Regions from separate parts of the Pseudomonas sp. MPDS genome, predicted to be linked through region 2. Evidence: riboswitches for the same ligand, from Rfam matches in the RefSeq annotation. Region 2 holds a riboswitch; the other holds the start of a gene.
The links. Region 2 has a riboswitch for cobalamin ahead of HQ912_RS11455 (CbtB-domain containing protein). Riboswitches for the same ligand answer to the same signal wherever they lie in the genome.

Region 1: another riboswitch for cobalamin. It lies ahead of cobO (cob(I)yrinic acid a,c-diamide adenosyltransferase); the one in region 2 lies ahead of HQ912_RS11455 (CbtB-domain containing protein).

Annotation. Positions count from the first base shown of each region.
Region 1 covers NZ_CP054128.1:1,863,985-1,871,597, forward strand. Annotated here, with positions in the region: gene HQ912_RS08110 (AI-2E family transporter) at 1-868, shown strand, start outside; gene hda (DnaA regulatory inactivator Hda) at 1,050-1,754, shown strand; gene HQ912_RS08120 (C40 family peptidase) at 1,966-2,592, shown strand; gene HQ912_RS08125 (C40 family peptidase) at 2,758-3,291, shown strand; gene HQ912_RS08130 (PQQ-dependent sugar dehydrogenase) at 3,392-4,702, opposite strand; gene HQ912_RS08135 (hypothetical protein) at 4,770-5,354, opposite strand; cobalamin riboswitch at 5,514-5,751, shown strand; gene cobO (cob(I)yrinic acid a,c-diamide adenosyltransferase) at 5,829-6,440, shown strand; gene HQ912_RS08145 (cobyrinate a,c-diamide synthase) at 6,437-7,613, shown strand, end outside.
Region 2 covers NZ_CP054128.1:2,583,903-2,591,515, reverse strand. Annotated here, with positions in the region: gene cobN (cobaltochelatase subunit CobN) at 1-3,324, opposite strand, end outside; gene cobW (cobalamin biosynthesis protein CobW) at 3,328-4,392, opposite strand; cobalamin riboswitch at 4,491-4,705, opposite strand; cobalamin riboswitch at 4,906-5,129, shown strand; gene HQ912_RS11455 (CbtB-domain containing protein) at 5,231-5,419, shown strand; gene HQ912_RS11450 (CbtA family protein) at 5,431-6,126, shown strand; gene HQ912_RS11445 (cobalamin biosynthesis protein) at 6,123-6,527, shown strand; gene cobM (precorrin-4 C(11)-methyltransferase) at 6,603-7,349, shown strand; gene nfuA (Fe-S biogenesis protein NfuA) at 7,541-7,613, opposite strand, start outside.

The DNA.
Region 1 (7,613 bases), 720 kb from region 2:
CATTGCTCTGATGCTGGTGCTGATACCGATGCTGGCCAAGCAACTGATGCGCCTGTACGAGCTGGCGCCGCAGATGCTCGACTGGTTACAGCACACTGCCGTGCCGTGGGTGCAGTCGAGGCTGGGGTTGGCTGAAGGCTTCTGGAAGTTCGACAAGGTCAAGGCGGCCATCAGCGAGCATATGGGCCAGACCTCTGACATCGTCGGTGTGGTGTTGAGCCAGGCCACAGCCTCGGGGCTGGCGTTGATCGGTTGGCTGGCGAACCTGGTGTTGATTCCGGTGGTGGCTTTTTATCTGCTGCGCGACTGGGACTTGATGATGGCCAAGATTCGCAGCCTGCTGCCACGCCATCGTGAAGAACGCATCATGACCCTGACCGGCGAATGCCATGAAGTGTTGGGGGCGTTTGTGCGAGGGCAATTGTTGGTGATGGTGGCGCTGGGCTTCATCTATGCGGCGGGATTGATGCTGGTGGGCCTGGAGCTGGGGCTATTGATCGGCTTGATCGCCGGGCTGGCGGCCATCGTGCCCTACATGGGCTTCGTCATCGGTATCGGCGCGGCGTTGATTGCCGGCTTGTTCCAGTTTGGCGGTGATCTGTACCCGATGGTCGGCATCGTGGCGGTGTTCATGGTCGGGCAAGCGCTGGAAGGCATGGTGCTGACACCGTTGCTGGTGGGTGATCGCATCGGCCTGCATCCAGTGGCGGTGATCTTTGCGATCCTGGCAGGGGGTGAGTTGTTCGGTTTTACCGGGGTCCTGCTGGCGCTGCCGGTGGCGGCGGTGATCATGGTGCTGGTGCGTCATATGCACGATCTGTACAAGGATTCAGACATCTACAGTGGCGTCGAAGACCCCGAGCTATAGCGCCAATGGCGGGCGCGGCGGTTGTCCCAGCGTCAGGGAAACCGTCGCTCCATCGTTCTGTCGCTGCAAACCTTTGATTTTGCTCGTGGTCCGGCGCATTGTGCGGTCCGCGTCACGGGTATAAACTTTGCGCACTTTACACAGAGGCCACTAACGGTTCTTTTGGAACTGTTCAGTCAGCATGAAACCGATTCAGCTGCCCCTAGGTGTGCGTCTGCGTGATGACGCCACCTTTATCAACTACTACCCAGGCGCCAATGCCGCTGCACTCGGCTATGTCGAGCGGCTTTGCGAAGCCGACGCCGGCTGGACCGAGAGCCTGATTTATCTGTGGGGCAAGGACGGGGTGGGGCGCACGCATCTGTTGCAGGCCGCTTGCCTGCGGTTCGAGCAATTGGGTGAGCCGGCGGTGTATCTGCCATTGGCCGAGTTGCTGGATCGCGGCGTGGAGATCCTCGACAACCTTGAACAGTACGAACTGGTCTGCCTGGATGATCTTCAGGCGGTGGCCGGCAAGGCTGATTGGGAAGAAGCGCTGTTTCACCTGTTCAACCGGTTACGCGACAGCGGCCGGCGTTTGCTGATTGCTGCATCGACATCGCCGCGGGAGCTGCCGGTGAAGCTGGCCGATCTCAAGTCCCGTCTCACCCTGGCGCTGATTTTCCAGATGCGCCCGCTCTCCGATGAAGACAAGCTCCGTGCATTGCAGTTGCGCGCTTCCCGGCGTGGCCTGCACCTGACCGATGAGGTCGGGCACTTCATCCTTACCCGCGGCACCCGCAGCATGAGCGCGTTGTTCGAACTGCTCGAACGTCTCGACCAGGCGTCGCTTCAGGCCCAGCGCAAGCTGACCATCCCTTTTTTGAAAGAAACCCTTGGCTGGTAGAAGTCGCAGCAATAGTGGCTTATAGCCTGTTTCTACCACGGCACAGCCCGCGTCCCTTCTGGGCTGCAGGCTGCAGAGGGTTGAAAACGGTTGGGGCGCTTAGATGTAAACCTAAAACCGAGAAGTCACATTTGCATCGATTGAATTTGCAAATGAGCTTGATAGTGGGCATAGTCTCGCCATCTTTACAACTTCAGCCACGGTCGTGCCCATGCTAAGTCGCTTCGCACCCCTGGTGCCTCTCGCACTCGTTACCCTGTTGTTCGGTTGTGCTGCCCACTCTCCAGTGTCCCAGCAAGCGCAACAACCACAGGTTCAAAATTCCGTTACTGCCCAGTCTTCCTCTGTTGCACTTGAGGAAGAAATGGCCACCGACAAAGAGCTGGCAGACTTCGCCGGCAGCAAGCCTTATCAGCTTCCGGTGCTGGCTGACAGCATCCTGGAGCGGGGCATGTCCTTGATCGGTACCCGCTATCGTTTTGGCGGTTCCTCCGAGGCCGGCTTCGATTGCAGCGGTTTCATCGGGTATCTGTTTCGCGAAGAGGCTGGCATGAGCCTGCCGCGCTCCACTCGCGAAATGATCAACGTGAAGGCCCCGCTGGTTGCTCGTAACGAGCTTGAGCCGGGCGACCTGCTGTTCTTCGCTACCAACGGTCGTCGTGGTCGCGTCAGTCACGCCGGTATCTACCTGGGTGACAACCAGTTCATCCATTCCAGCAGCCGTCGCAGCGGTGGCGTGCGAATCGACAGCCTGGGCGACAGCTACTGGAGCAAGACCTTCATCGAAGCCAAGCGCGCACTCGCGATGGCACCGACCGTGGTCACTGCTCGCAAGTAAGCTCACAGTTTGTAAGGCAAACTTAAAGTCTTACTTGAAGTTTGCCTCATAGCCGCTAGAATCCATGATCATTGATTGATGGCAATCCGCCTGCGTACTCCGCAGGCGGCTTTGTTTTCATGCCCACGGCAGAAAAGCCGCATCCAGATCAGGATTGTTCTGCATATGTCGACGTCGGCCCGCCTCGCTCTCATGCTCCTTGCCGCGCTGCTCAGCGCTTGCGCCAGCCGTACTCCGCCACCTGCGCCCGTGCGGGCTCCGGTGGTATTCGCACCCGCGCAAAGCTTTTCCCCGGTTGCCGAAGACGTGCTGTTCCGGGCGCTGGGGTTGGTGGGGACACCCTATCGTTGGGGCGGTAATACGCCGGATTCAGGCTTTGATTGCAGTGGCCTGATTGGCTATGTGTATCGCGATGCGGCCGGTATCTCCCTGCCGCGCTCCACCCGCGAGATGATTGGTATGCGCGCCCCGAGTGTCGGTAAGGAGGCGTTGCAGACCGGTGATTTGATTTTCTTCGCCACCAACGGTGGCTCTCAGGTCAGCCATGCCGGGATCTATGTCGGGGAGGGGCGTTTCGTCCACGCGCCAGCGACCGGGGGTACGGTCAAGCTCGATAGCCTGTCTAAGGCTTATTGGCAGAAAGCCTATCTCAGTGCCAAGCGTGTGCTGCAACCGGCGCATCTGGCGCGTAATCCCTGACGATTCAAGTTCGCTTTTTGCGCCGGCTCAGCAGAGCTCTTGTGGCGAGAGAACAATCCCTCGCCACAGGTTCCAGTGTTCAGGTCAGCTTCTTCAGCGGTTATTTAGCCCAAACCCGCCAAATCTTGTTCCCCACATCATCTGCCACCAACAGCCCGCCCTGTTTGTCGATCACCACACCCACTGGTCGGCCTTGGGCTTTTTCATCTGCATTCAGGAAACCGGTCAGCACATCCACCGGTTGCCCCACCGGCTTGCCGGCGTTGAAGGGTACGAAAATCACTTTATAGCCGCTGTGGGGTTTACGGTTCCATGAGCCGTGCTGCCCGATGAAAGCCCCTTCGGTAAACGGCGCTGGCAAGGTGCTGCCTTCGGCGAATGTCAGCCCCAGTGACGCGGTGTGTGGGCCGACGGCGTAATCCGGGGCGATGGCCTTGGCCACCAGTTCCGGTTTTTGTGGCTCGACCCGCTTATCGACGTGCTGCCCGTAATAGCTATAGGGCCAACCATAGAAGGCGCCGTCCTTGACTGAGGTGATGTAGTCCGGGACCAGGTCGCTGCCGATCTCATCGCGCTCATTCACCGCGGTCCATAGCGCGCCACTGCGCGGCTCCCAGGCCAGGCCGTTGGGGTTGCGCAGGCCCGAGGCGAAGATGCGGTGATTGCCGCTGGCACGGTCCACTTCCCAGATGGCCGCGCGGCCTTCCTCGGCCTCCATGCCGTTTTCCCCGACATTGCTGTTCGAACCGGTAGTGACGTACAGCTTGCTGCCGTCCTGGCTGGCGATCACGTTTTTGGTCCAGTGGTGATTGAGCGTGCCACCCGGCAGGTCGACGACCTTGGTCGGCTGCGCCTTGATTTGCGTATCGCCCTCTTTATAAGGGAAGCGAATCAGTCGGTCGGTGTCGGCCACGTACAGATCATTGCCCACCAGTGTCATGCCGAACGGTGAATTGAGGTTTTCCAGAAAGACCGTACGGGTTTCGGCGATGCCGTCATGATTGGCATCACGCAACAGGGTAATGCGATTGGGGCTGGGCACCCCCGCGCCGGCGCGGCCCATGACTTTCTCCATGACCCAGCCACGAATGCCTTTGGAGTCGTCCGGTTTGGGCGGCGCGTTGGTTTCTGCCACCAGCACGTCACCGTTGGGTAGCACGTAGAGCCAGCGTGGATGATCCAGCCCTTCGGCGAATGCGCCCACTTGCAGGCCCTGGGCCGGGGTAGGTTTGGCGCCATCCGGCCAGCCGATAGCCTCGGCAATGTTGACGGTGGGGATCAGGGTCTTGTTCGGTTCCGGCAGTTTTGGCGAGGGGCCAGTGCCGTCGGAAACCTGCAGTGTGGAGGACTCGCCGCAAGCAACAAGCCCTGCGGCCAATGCGACGATCAGAAGGTGTGGTGGCTTGAGCATGCGGGCTTCCCTATGAGTGCATGGTGGTTATTCATAGAGAAGCTTAGACCCGCGATGGTTCAACCGGTCAGCCGTGGGCCTGCTTGAACAGCACGGCGATGCCCGGATGATACTGCCCGGCCTCATTGCGCAACTTGCGATAGGCATAAGGGAAGTACCAGGCCACGGCGCAGGTATTTTCCTTCTGCAGTTCATCGATCATGTCCTGCAGTTCTTCCGGCGTGGCGCTCTGCTGGGCCTTTTGTGGTGCGACGAACAGGCAGCCCAATCGCAGGTCACTGGAATAGCTGATACGTTTGGCATCGCTGGTGATGTCGAGCAGCGGCTGGGTGAGATTGAGGTTCTTGACCTTCGGCCAGCGTTGAGTGGCCTGGATGAACGCGCGCTCCTCGGTGCCGGCGATGAACAGATCGGCGCTGACGTTGCGTTCGCCTTCTTCATTCTGTTTGCGAGTGGGGGTGTTCTGCAGCGTGACCATCTCGGCCATCCAGGCTGCGGCCGAGAGCAAGCCAAGATTGGCTTTTTCATCGAACCAGTAAGGTGTGTCGTTATCGCCGCGCACGGCGTTGTAACGGTCGATACAGTCAAACCAGCGTTCCAGCACCGGGCGCAGGAATTCCAGTTTTGGATTGCTGATGATCATGCCTTGCATGCTTTTGCCCTCTTGTTATTGTGATATCGGGTCGTGATGCCTATTTGATATCACTTGCCGCAGCATGGCACAAGATTGGCGTCATTTTATTGATCAGGGCCAATGTCCGCTGTTGAACCTGTGCCGGCTTTAATTGACGCTCCACCCCCAACCCTCTAACCTTCGCGGCTTGTTTCAGGTGCTCTGTGACCGGGCGATCGTTGGGTCGACAGAGTGAAACAGGGAAGCCGGTGAGTGCATACGAACCCGGCGCTGCCCCCGCAACGGTAAATGAGTCAACGCTGCGCCTGGCACTACACAGGCCACCAGCCACTGTGTCCGTAGACATGGGAAGGCGCGCAGCCCGGCATCACGCCGCTCATGAGCCCGGAGACCGGCCTGATTCATCCAACGGCATCACGGTGGGCGATGCCAGGCTTGTTGCCGTCTTTTTTGTGCCCGCCCGCCGTTATCCAATCCCAACGGAGAGCTCCCATGACCCACACCCCCGATCGCGACGAACGCCACCTGGCGCGCATGCTGCGCAAGAAAGCCGTGATCGACGAGCGCATCGCCAACTCGCCCAACGAATGTGGCCTGCTGCTGGTGCTGACCGGCAACGGCAAGGGTAAGAGCAGTTCTGCGTTCGGCATGCTGGCCCGGTCCATGGGCCATGGCATGCAATGCGGCGTGGTGCAATTCATCAAGGGGCGTAACAGCACCGGTGAAGAGCTGTTTTTCCGTCGCTTCCCGGAGCAGGTGCGCTTTCATGTCATGGGCGAAGGCTTCACTTGGGAAACCCAGGATCGCCAGCGCGACATCGCCGCGGCTGAAGCGGCCTGGGCAGTTTCGCGTCAATTGCTGAGCGACCCGTCCATAGGCCTGGTGGTGCTCGATGAACTCAACATTGCCCTCAAGCACGGTTATCTTGACCTGGACCAGGTGCTGAGCGACTTGCAGGCCCGTCCGCCGATGCAGCATGTGGTGGTGACCGGTCGCGGCGCCAAGCCGGAATTGATTGAACTGGCCGACACCGTCACCGAAATGGGCATGATCAAGCACGCGTTCCAGGCGGGTATCAAGGCGCAGAAGGGCGTCGAACTGTGAGCGATGTTCCCTTGGCGAGTCGTCACTGCCCGGCGGTGCTGATCGCCGCTCCTGCTTCCGGGCAGGGCAAAACCACGGTCACCGCCGCCCTGGCCCGCTTGCACCGCAAGCAGGGCCGTAGGGTGCGGGTCTTCAAGTGCGGACCTGATTTCCTCGACCCGATGATCCTGGAGCGGGCCAGCGGCGCGCCGGTCTACCAACTGGACATGTGGATGGTCGGCGAGCAGGAGAGTCGTCGATTGTTGTGGGAAGCTGCTGCCGAAGCCGACTTGATTCTGATCGAAGGGGTGATGGGGCTGTTCGATGGCACGCCATCGAGTGCCGATCTGGCCCGGCACTTCGGCGTGCCGGTGCTGGCGGTGATCGATGGCACGGCCATGGCCCAGACCTTCGGTGCCCTGGCCCTGGGCCTGGCGCGGTATCAGCCGGACTTGCCTTTCGCCGGGGTACTGGCCAATCGGGTCGGCACCTTGCGTCATGCGCAGTTGCTCGAAGGCAGCCTGACCGAAGGCCTGCGCTGGTACGGCGCCCTGTCACGGGAAACCGGTATCGAGCTGCCAAGTCGCCACCTTGGGTTGGTCCAGGCCAGTGAATTGAATGATCTGGACCTGCGCCTCGACGCCGCCGCCGATGCCTTGGCTGGCAGTTGTGAAGTGGCGTTGCCGCCGGCTGTGGAGTTCGTCGCGCCAGCGGTGATTGCCGCGCAGCCGTGGCTGGAAGGTGTGCACATCGCCGTGGCCCGGGACGAAGCGTTCGCCTTCACCTATGGCGCCAGCCTTGATTTGTTGCGAGCCATGGGCGCGCAACTGAGCTTCTTTTCACCTATTCATGACAGCGAACTGCCGGCGGCGGACAGCCTGTATCTGCCCGGTGGCTATCCGGAATTGCACCATGTTGCGCTGGCGCAAAACGCGCCGATGCTGGCGGCGATCCGCGCGCACCATCAAGCAGGCAAACCCTTGCTGGCTGAATGCGGCGGCATGCTTTATCTGTTGGACTCGTTGACGGATGTGGACGGCACCCGCGCCGAGCTGCTTGGGTTGCTGGCCGGTGACGCGCAGATGCAAAAGCGTCTGGCGGCCCTGGCGCTGCAATCGGTGGAGTTGCCGGAGGGCACTTTGCGCGGGCATACCTATCATCATTCCCTCACCAGCACCGGGCTGGAGCCGATTG
Region 2 (7,613 bases):
CAGCATGCCGCCCTGGAATTGGTAGTAATCGTTGGAATCGAGCAGGTCGTGTTCGCGGTTGTCCTGGTTCTGCAACACCGCCTGCACCTGGCTAAGGCGCCGGGAGAACTGCTCCCGGGCGGCAGTGCCTTCATCGCCGGCGCCGTAGGCGTAGCCACCCCAATTCAGGTAGACCTGCGCCAGGTCTTCGCGGCTCTGCCACAGGCGGCCGTCGATGGCGCCCTGCACACCCGCGCCGTAGGCCCCGGGCTTGGCGCCGAAGATCCGCCACCCGGCCTGACGGGCCGCGACCTCGGGTTCAAGGCCCGATTCCAACAGGGCCTGGCGCTCGCTGCGCACCTTCGCCGCCAAGGGGTTCATGTCGTCCGGTTCGTCGAGGGCGGCGACGGCCTGCACCGCTGCATCGAACAGGCGGATCAGATTGGCAAAGGCGTCCCGGAAGAACCCGGAGACCCGCAGCGTGACATCGACCCGAGGCCGGTCCAGCAGACTCAACGGCAAGATCTCGAAATCGTCGACTCGTTGGCTGCCCGTGGCCCACACCGGACGCACGCCCATCAACGCCATGGCCTGGGCAATGTCGTCACCGCCGGTGCGCATGGTGGCGGTGCCCCACACCGAAAGCCCCAATTGACGCAGGTGATCGCCGTGGTCCTGCAAGTGCCGCTCAAGGATCAGGGACGCCGACTGAAAACCGATGCGCCACGCTGTGGTAGTCGGCAGGTTGCGCACGTCCACCGAGAAGAAGTTGCGCCCGGTGGGCAGCACATCCAGGCGGCCGCGACTGGGCGCACCGCTGGGGCCGGCCGGCACGAAGCGCCCGCTCAAGGCATCGAGCAAACCGCGCATTTCCGCCGGACCGCAAGCGTCCAGACGCGGAGCCACGACGCCGCGCAGGTTTTCAATAATGCTGTTCACCGTTTCCCAACCCGGCGCCTCAAGTTGCGCGACCACGCCCTCCAGGGCCTGCTCGATCAATTGCCCGGCGAACAATTCCAAACGTTCACGAGTATCGCCAGCGGTCCGCCAAGGTTCGTCGCTGAGCCGAGCCAAGGCTTCGGGACACGCGCCGGTCCAAGGTTCGGCCAGCGCACAATCCAGCGGATCGAAACCCAGTGCAAAGGCCTTGGCCAGCGCCCGCAGCAAACTCGACTGCGCGCCCTTGCCATCCCCCCGGGGAATGCGCAGCAACGCCAGCAAGGTGTCGATGCGCAACCGTTGTGTGGGCGACTCGCCAAAAATGTGCAGGCCGTCGCGGATCTGCGACTCCTTCAGATCGCACAGGTAAGTGTCCAGGCGCGGCAGCCAGATTGCCACGTCAGCGTCGCCGTCCAGTTGCAACTCGCGGTCGATGTGGGTCTCGCGCACCAAATTCAGAATATCTCGCTGCAGTTCCCGGGCGCGGCGTGGGTCGAGCAGTTGCGCTTCGTAGTATTCGTCAGCCAACAGCTCAAGGTTACGCAGCGGCCCATAGGTTTCGGCCCGGGTCAGCGGCGGCATCAAGTGATCGATAATCACGGCCTGGGTGCGACGCTTGGCCTGGGCGCCCTCGCCCGGGTCATTGACGATGAACGGATAGATGTTCGGCAACGGTCCCAGCAGCGCATCCGGCCAGCAGTTTTCCGACAGCCCGACGCCCTTGCCCGGCAGCCATTCGAGATTGCCGTGCTTGCCGACATGAATCAGCGCGTGAACCCCGTAGGTGTTGCGCAGCCAGAAATAAAACGCCAGGTAGCCGTGGGGCGGCACCAGGTCCGGGTCGTGGTACACGGCGCTCGGATCGACCTGATAGCCTCGAGCCGGCTGGATGCCGACGAACGTCAGGCCCAGGCGCACGCCAGCAATCATCAGCCGGCCATCGCGGAACATCGGATCCTGTTCGGGCGCGCCCCAGCGCTCCAGCACCGCCTGGCGATTGGCCTCGGGCAAGGCGTCGAACATGGCCCGGTAAGCATCCAGCGCCAGGCTCTGGTGACAGGGCCGCTGGTCAAGACTGTCCAGGTCGTTGCTTACCCCGCCGAGCAACTGCTGGATCAGCGCGGTGCCGCTCGCAGGCAGTTCAGCCGGCAGCGGATAACCCTCGGCCTGCAAGGCCCGCAGGATATTCACTGCCGCCGCCGGGGTGTCCAGGCCGACGCCGTTACCGATGCGCCCATCCCGGGTCGGGTAGTTGGCGAGGATCAGCGCCACGCGCTTTTGCGAGTTGGGCAGGCACGCCAGGGTAGTCCAGCGCCACGCCAGCTCAGCGACAAAATCCATGCGCTCGGGCACGGCCCGGTAGCAGACCACATCGCTCTGGCTGCGCTCGCTGCGCCAGGCCAGGTCCTTGAAACTGATGGGGCGACTGATGATCCGCCCGTCCAGTTCTGGCAGGGCAATGTGCATCGCCAGGTCCCGCGGGCCCAGACCCTGCTCACTGGCGCGCCAGCCAGGCTCGTTGTCCTGGGCGCAGATCGCCTGGATCACCGGGATGTTGCGGCGAAACGGTCGCAAGTGCGGCGCTTCGGGGCTCGATTGGGCGAAACCGGTGGTGTTGAGGATCACCCCCGCCGCCACCTCATCCAGCCAGTCTTCAACCAAGGTCAGGCAAGCAGGCTCCTTGAGGCTCGCCACGGCAATGGGCAAGGGATTGAGCCCCGCCGCTTGCAGACGCTGGCAAAACACGTCGATGAACGCCGTGTTCGCTGCTTGCAGGTGGGAGCGATAAAACAGCACCGCCGCCACCGGCTGCCCGGCCCGCCAGTCGCTTTGCCAATCACTCAGGCTGGCGTTGGTTCGTTCCGGATGGTAGATCGCCGTGCGCGGCAGGGTTTGCGGTTCGCCCCAAGGATAGTCGCGACCGAACCATTGGCTGGCCAGGTTATGGAACAGGTCCAGGGCATTGCCCAAACCGCCTTGGCGCAGGAACTGCCAGAGCCGGTCCCGATCCTCATTGGGCACGTTGCTCAGGTCGCTGAGTTCCGGGTCGGGTCGATCGTCCCCCGGCACCAGGATCAGCTTCACCCCGCGCTCGGCCAGTTCCATAAGACGTTCAATGCCGTAGCGCCAATAACCGATGCCGCCATGCAGGGAAAGCAGGATGACCTTGGCGTGACGCAACACGTCGTCGAAATACAGATCCACCGAGGCGTGGTTTTGCACCTGCATCGGGTTGGCGAGGCGAAACTGCGGATAGTCGTCCGGCAACTGCCGCGCCGCTTCGGCCAGCAGCGCCAGGCTGGAGTCGCCGCTGCACAGGATCACCAGCTCGGCAGGGGTTTGTCCGAGATCGGCAATGTTGTCGTCCGACACGAAACCGCCGGGCTGGGTCCTGAGCAGGTGCATGGCTTAGACGCTGAGGGCGGCGCGCAATTGCGCTTCGAGCAGCCCGGCATCCAGCGCCTGGCCGATCAACACCAGACGGGTCACCCGCGCTTCATCGGCGCCCCACTGCCGGTCGAAATGTTTGTCGAAGCGCGTGCCCACGCCCTGGATCAGCAAACGCATCGGCTTGCCAGGAATGGCCGCGAACCCCTTGACCCGTAGCACGCCGTGCTGGACCACCAGCTGGGTCAGGGCGTCCAGCAGCAGGCTTTCGTCGGCCTGGGGCAGTTCGATGGAAATGGAGTCGAACGCGTCATGATCATGGTCGTCATCGTCGCCGTCATGGTGATGATCGTGATGGCTGTGGCGGCTGTCGATGTGCTCCTCGGAGCCGGCGCCCAGGCCGATCAACACTTCCAAAGGCAAGCGGCCGCTGCTGGCTTCGATGACCTTGACCGCCGGCGGCAGTTCTTCGGCCACTTCCAGGCGCACCTTGGCCAGGTCTTCAGGGCTGATCAGGTCGGCTTTGTTGAGGATCACCAGGTCGGCGCTCGCCAGTTGATCGGCGAACAGCTCGTGCAGCGGTGATTCGTGGTCCAGGTTGGGGTCAAGTTTGCGCTGGGCGTCGACCTGGTCCGGGAACGCGGCGAACGTGCCGGCGGCCACGGCCGGGCTGTCGACCACGGTGATGACCGCATCGACGGTGCAGGCGCTGCGGATTTCCGGCCACTGGAAAGCCTGGACCAGCGGTTTGGGCAGGGCCAGGCCGGAGGTTTCGATAAGGATGTGATCGAGGTCGCCGCGCCGCGCCACCAACTCGCGCATCACCGGGAAAAACTCTTCCTGCACGGTGCAGCACAGGCAACCGTTGGCCAGTTCATAGACGCGACCGTTGGCTTCTTCTTCGGTGCAGCCGATCGAGCACTGCTTGAGGATCTCGCCGTCGATACCCAGCTCGCCGAACTCATTGACGATCACGGCGATGCGGCGGCCCTGGGCGTTGTCGAGCATGTGCCGCAGCAAGGTGGTTTTACCCGAGCCGAGGAAGCCGGTGACGATGGTGACAGGGAGTTTGGCCAGTGTTTTCATCGGATGCCCTTTGGCAAGGTGGCGGGCAAACGGGACGACAACCCGCACGCATGGGCGCACGCGGAAGATTTCGCCACCGGATCACCCCGCCCGGTTGTAGTGAGAATCTGTGTCGAGGCAGGTCTCCTGGCTGACGGCGGGCCAGTCATTCGACTGGCAGTGACTGCGCCTTCCCGTGCACCCTTGGTCAAGAGCATGCACAGTGGCCTTGCAGAAACATCACCGTTCACAGTTGCGGGGGCAGCCGCGGCTTGGACCGCGTTCCCTTCTTAGCTTCGGCCAATGCCGAAGAACCTCGAAGGCGCAAGGCTACGCAGGGTGTGGGGGCGGGTCAATGTCCGCAGGTGAGTTCTGTGGTGTCTTGCGGGCCCTATCGCGAGCAGGCTCGCTCCCACAGTAAATCTCGCCGATCACAAAATTCATGTTCAACAAAGCTCAACTGTGGGAGCGAGCCTGCTCGCGATGGGCGCAACGGGTATCAGCCAATTGACGCCCCGCCCCCGCCCATGCTCTCCTGTGCGCCTAGTTACGGGTGCCCTTCACAGGGTGAAACGGGAAACCGGTGAATCGTGTGCTTTACTTCAAGGCCACGTCAGTCCGGTGCTGCCCCCGCAACGGTAAGCGAGAGAAGCGTCAGATCCACTGTGCCTCACGGTATGGGAAGGTGACGCTTGTCGGCCAGGCACAAGCCCTGCCCCTCGCGAGCCCGGAGACCGGCCCATGACTCATGCATCAACAAACCCGCGGTGGGCGGGCGCTGTTCGAACCTTGGCGGGCCTGCGCCCGGGGTTTCATTGCGCTCGCTTCACCCGATGACAAGAGACCATAGGGAAGCGCCATGTCGACCATCAGCAGCACCGCCCGTACCGCCAGCAGCTCCACGACCCTGAGCCAGCGCCTGAGCGCGGCGATTTTCGCCTCGATCCTCGGTGCAGGCCTGGTCTATTTCGCCGGTTTCTCCCACATCGAAGCGGTGCACAACGCGGCCCACGACACCCGCCACAGCGCCGCATTCCCGTGCCATTGAGACCTGACGACATGATCAAGCGTATCGCGCAAACCGCCGGTTTCAGCGGGTTGCTGGCCGCCCTGCTGCTAACCCTCCTCCAGAGTTTCTGGGTATCGCCGCTGATTCTGCAGGCCGAAACCTACGAAAGCGCACCGGCTACCGAGCACCATGAGCACGCCGCTGGGGCCGTTCACTCCCATGATGCCCAAGCGTGGGAGCCGGAAGACGGTTGGCAACGACTGCTCTCCACCACCGGCGGCAATCTGGTGGTCGCGGTGGGTTTCGCCCTGATGTTGGCGGGCTTGTACACCCTGCGGGCGCCGACTCGCACGTCCCAGGGATTGCTTTGGGGTTTGGCCGGTTATGCCACGTTTGTCCTGGCCCCCACCCTCGGCCTGCCACCGGAGCTGCCTGGTACGGCGGCGGCCGATCTGGCCCAACGGCAGATGTGGTGGATCGGCACGGCGGCCTCCACTGCGGTAGGTATCGCCCTGATTGTCTTCGGCAGGCATTGGTTGCTCAAACTGTTGGGCGTGGCGACCTTGCTGGTGCCCCATGTCATCGGTGCGCCGCAGCCTGAGGTCCACTCGATGCTGGCGCCCGAAGCACTTGAAAGCCAGTTCAAGCTCGCCTCGCAAGTGACCAACGTCGCGTTCTGGCTGGCCTTGGGCCTGGTCAGCGCATGGTTGTTCCGGCGTGGCGACCAGGCTCAGCACGACGCATGAGCACCGGGCCGATCCTGGTGGTCGGCCTGGGCTGTCAACGCGGCTGCCCGGCCAGCACGCTGCGAGAACTGCTTGATCAGACTTTGCGGGCACACGGCATCGAGCTCTCTGAGGTTCGCGCCTTGGCCAGTATCGACCTCAAGCGTGACGAGCCGGGCCTGCTGGAGCTGGCCGAGCAACTGGAGTTGCCGCTGACCTGTTTCAATGCCGAGCAATTGTCCAGCTACCAGCAGCGGCTCAGTCACCGCTCCGAGATCGCTTTTGAACGCACCGGTTGCTATGGCATCGCCGAAAGCGCTGCCCTGGCCCTGGCCGACCGGTTGGGCGCGACACCTGCGACGCTGTTGATTCCTCGCCAAAAGACCCCAAGCGCCACGCTGGCATTGGCGGTGACGTCGTAAAACCCGATAATTCGCGCCCTGGATCATGAGCGATCTTCATTCAAAGGGTCGCCCACTCACCTTTAGGAACCGGTCATGACCGTTTATTTCATTGGCGCCGGCCCTGGCGACCCGGAACTGATCACTGTCAAAGGTCAGCGACTGATCCGCAGCTGCGCGCTGATCATTTACGCCGGCTCCCTGGTGCCCACAGCCGTGCTGGAAGGCCACAGCGCCGAACAGGTGGTCAACAGCGCCGAGCTGCACCTGGAGCAGATTATCGAGTTGATCAAGGCCGCTCACTTCAAGGGCCAGGACGTGGCCAGGGTGCACTCCGGCGACCCGAGCCTGTATGGCGCCATTGGCGAGCAGATTCGGTGCCTGCGGGAACTGGACATCCCGTTCGAGATCATCCCCGGCGTGACCGCGACCTCCGCCTGCGCCGCCCTGCTGGGCGCCGAACTGACCTTGCCGGACGTGTCCCAAAGCCTGATCCTCACCCGCTACGCAGACAAAACCGTGATGCCCGCCGGCGAAGAACTGGGCAGCCTGGCGCAGCACGGGGCGAGCATGGCGATTCATTTGGGCGTCAATCATCTGGAAAAAATCGTCAGCGAACTGCTGCCCCACTACGGCGTGGATTGTCCGATCGCAGTGATTCACCGGGCGACATGGCCGGATCAGGATTGGGTGGTGGGTACGCTGGCTGACATTGCCGAAAAGGTCCAGGCCAAGGGCTTTCGACGCACGGCGCTGATCCTGGTGGGACGCGTGCTGGGTAATGATGTGTTCAGTGAGTCGTCGCTCTACCGCGCCGGGCACGCGCATCTCTACAGGCCCTGAAAATACAACTTTAAGAGCGAGCTTGCTCCCACAGGGATTTGCGGCGATTAAAAAATCGAACATCACCGCCGCCCCAATGTGGGAGCGAGCCTGCTCGCGATAGCGGTGGATCAGCTTGCGCGGATGTCGGATCCACCCATAAAAAAACGGCGCTCACGGGCGCCGTTTTTTCTATCCGCAGCGAACACCTATCAGTAGTAGGCGTTTTCTTTCTGCGTGTGGTCGGTCACGTCGCGCACGCCCTTGAGCTCCGGGATACGCTCG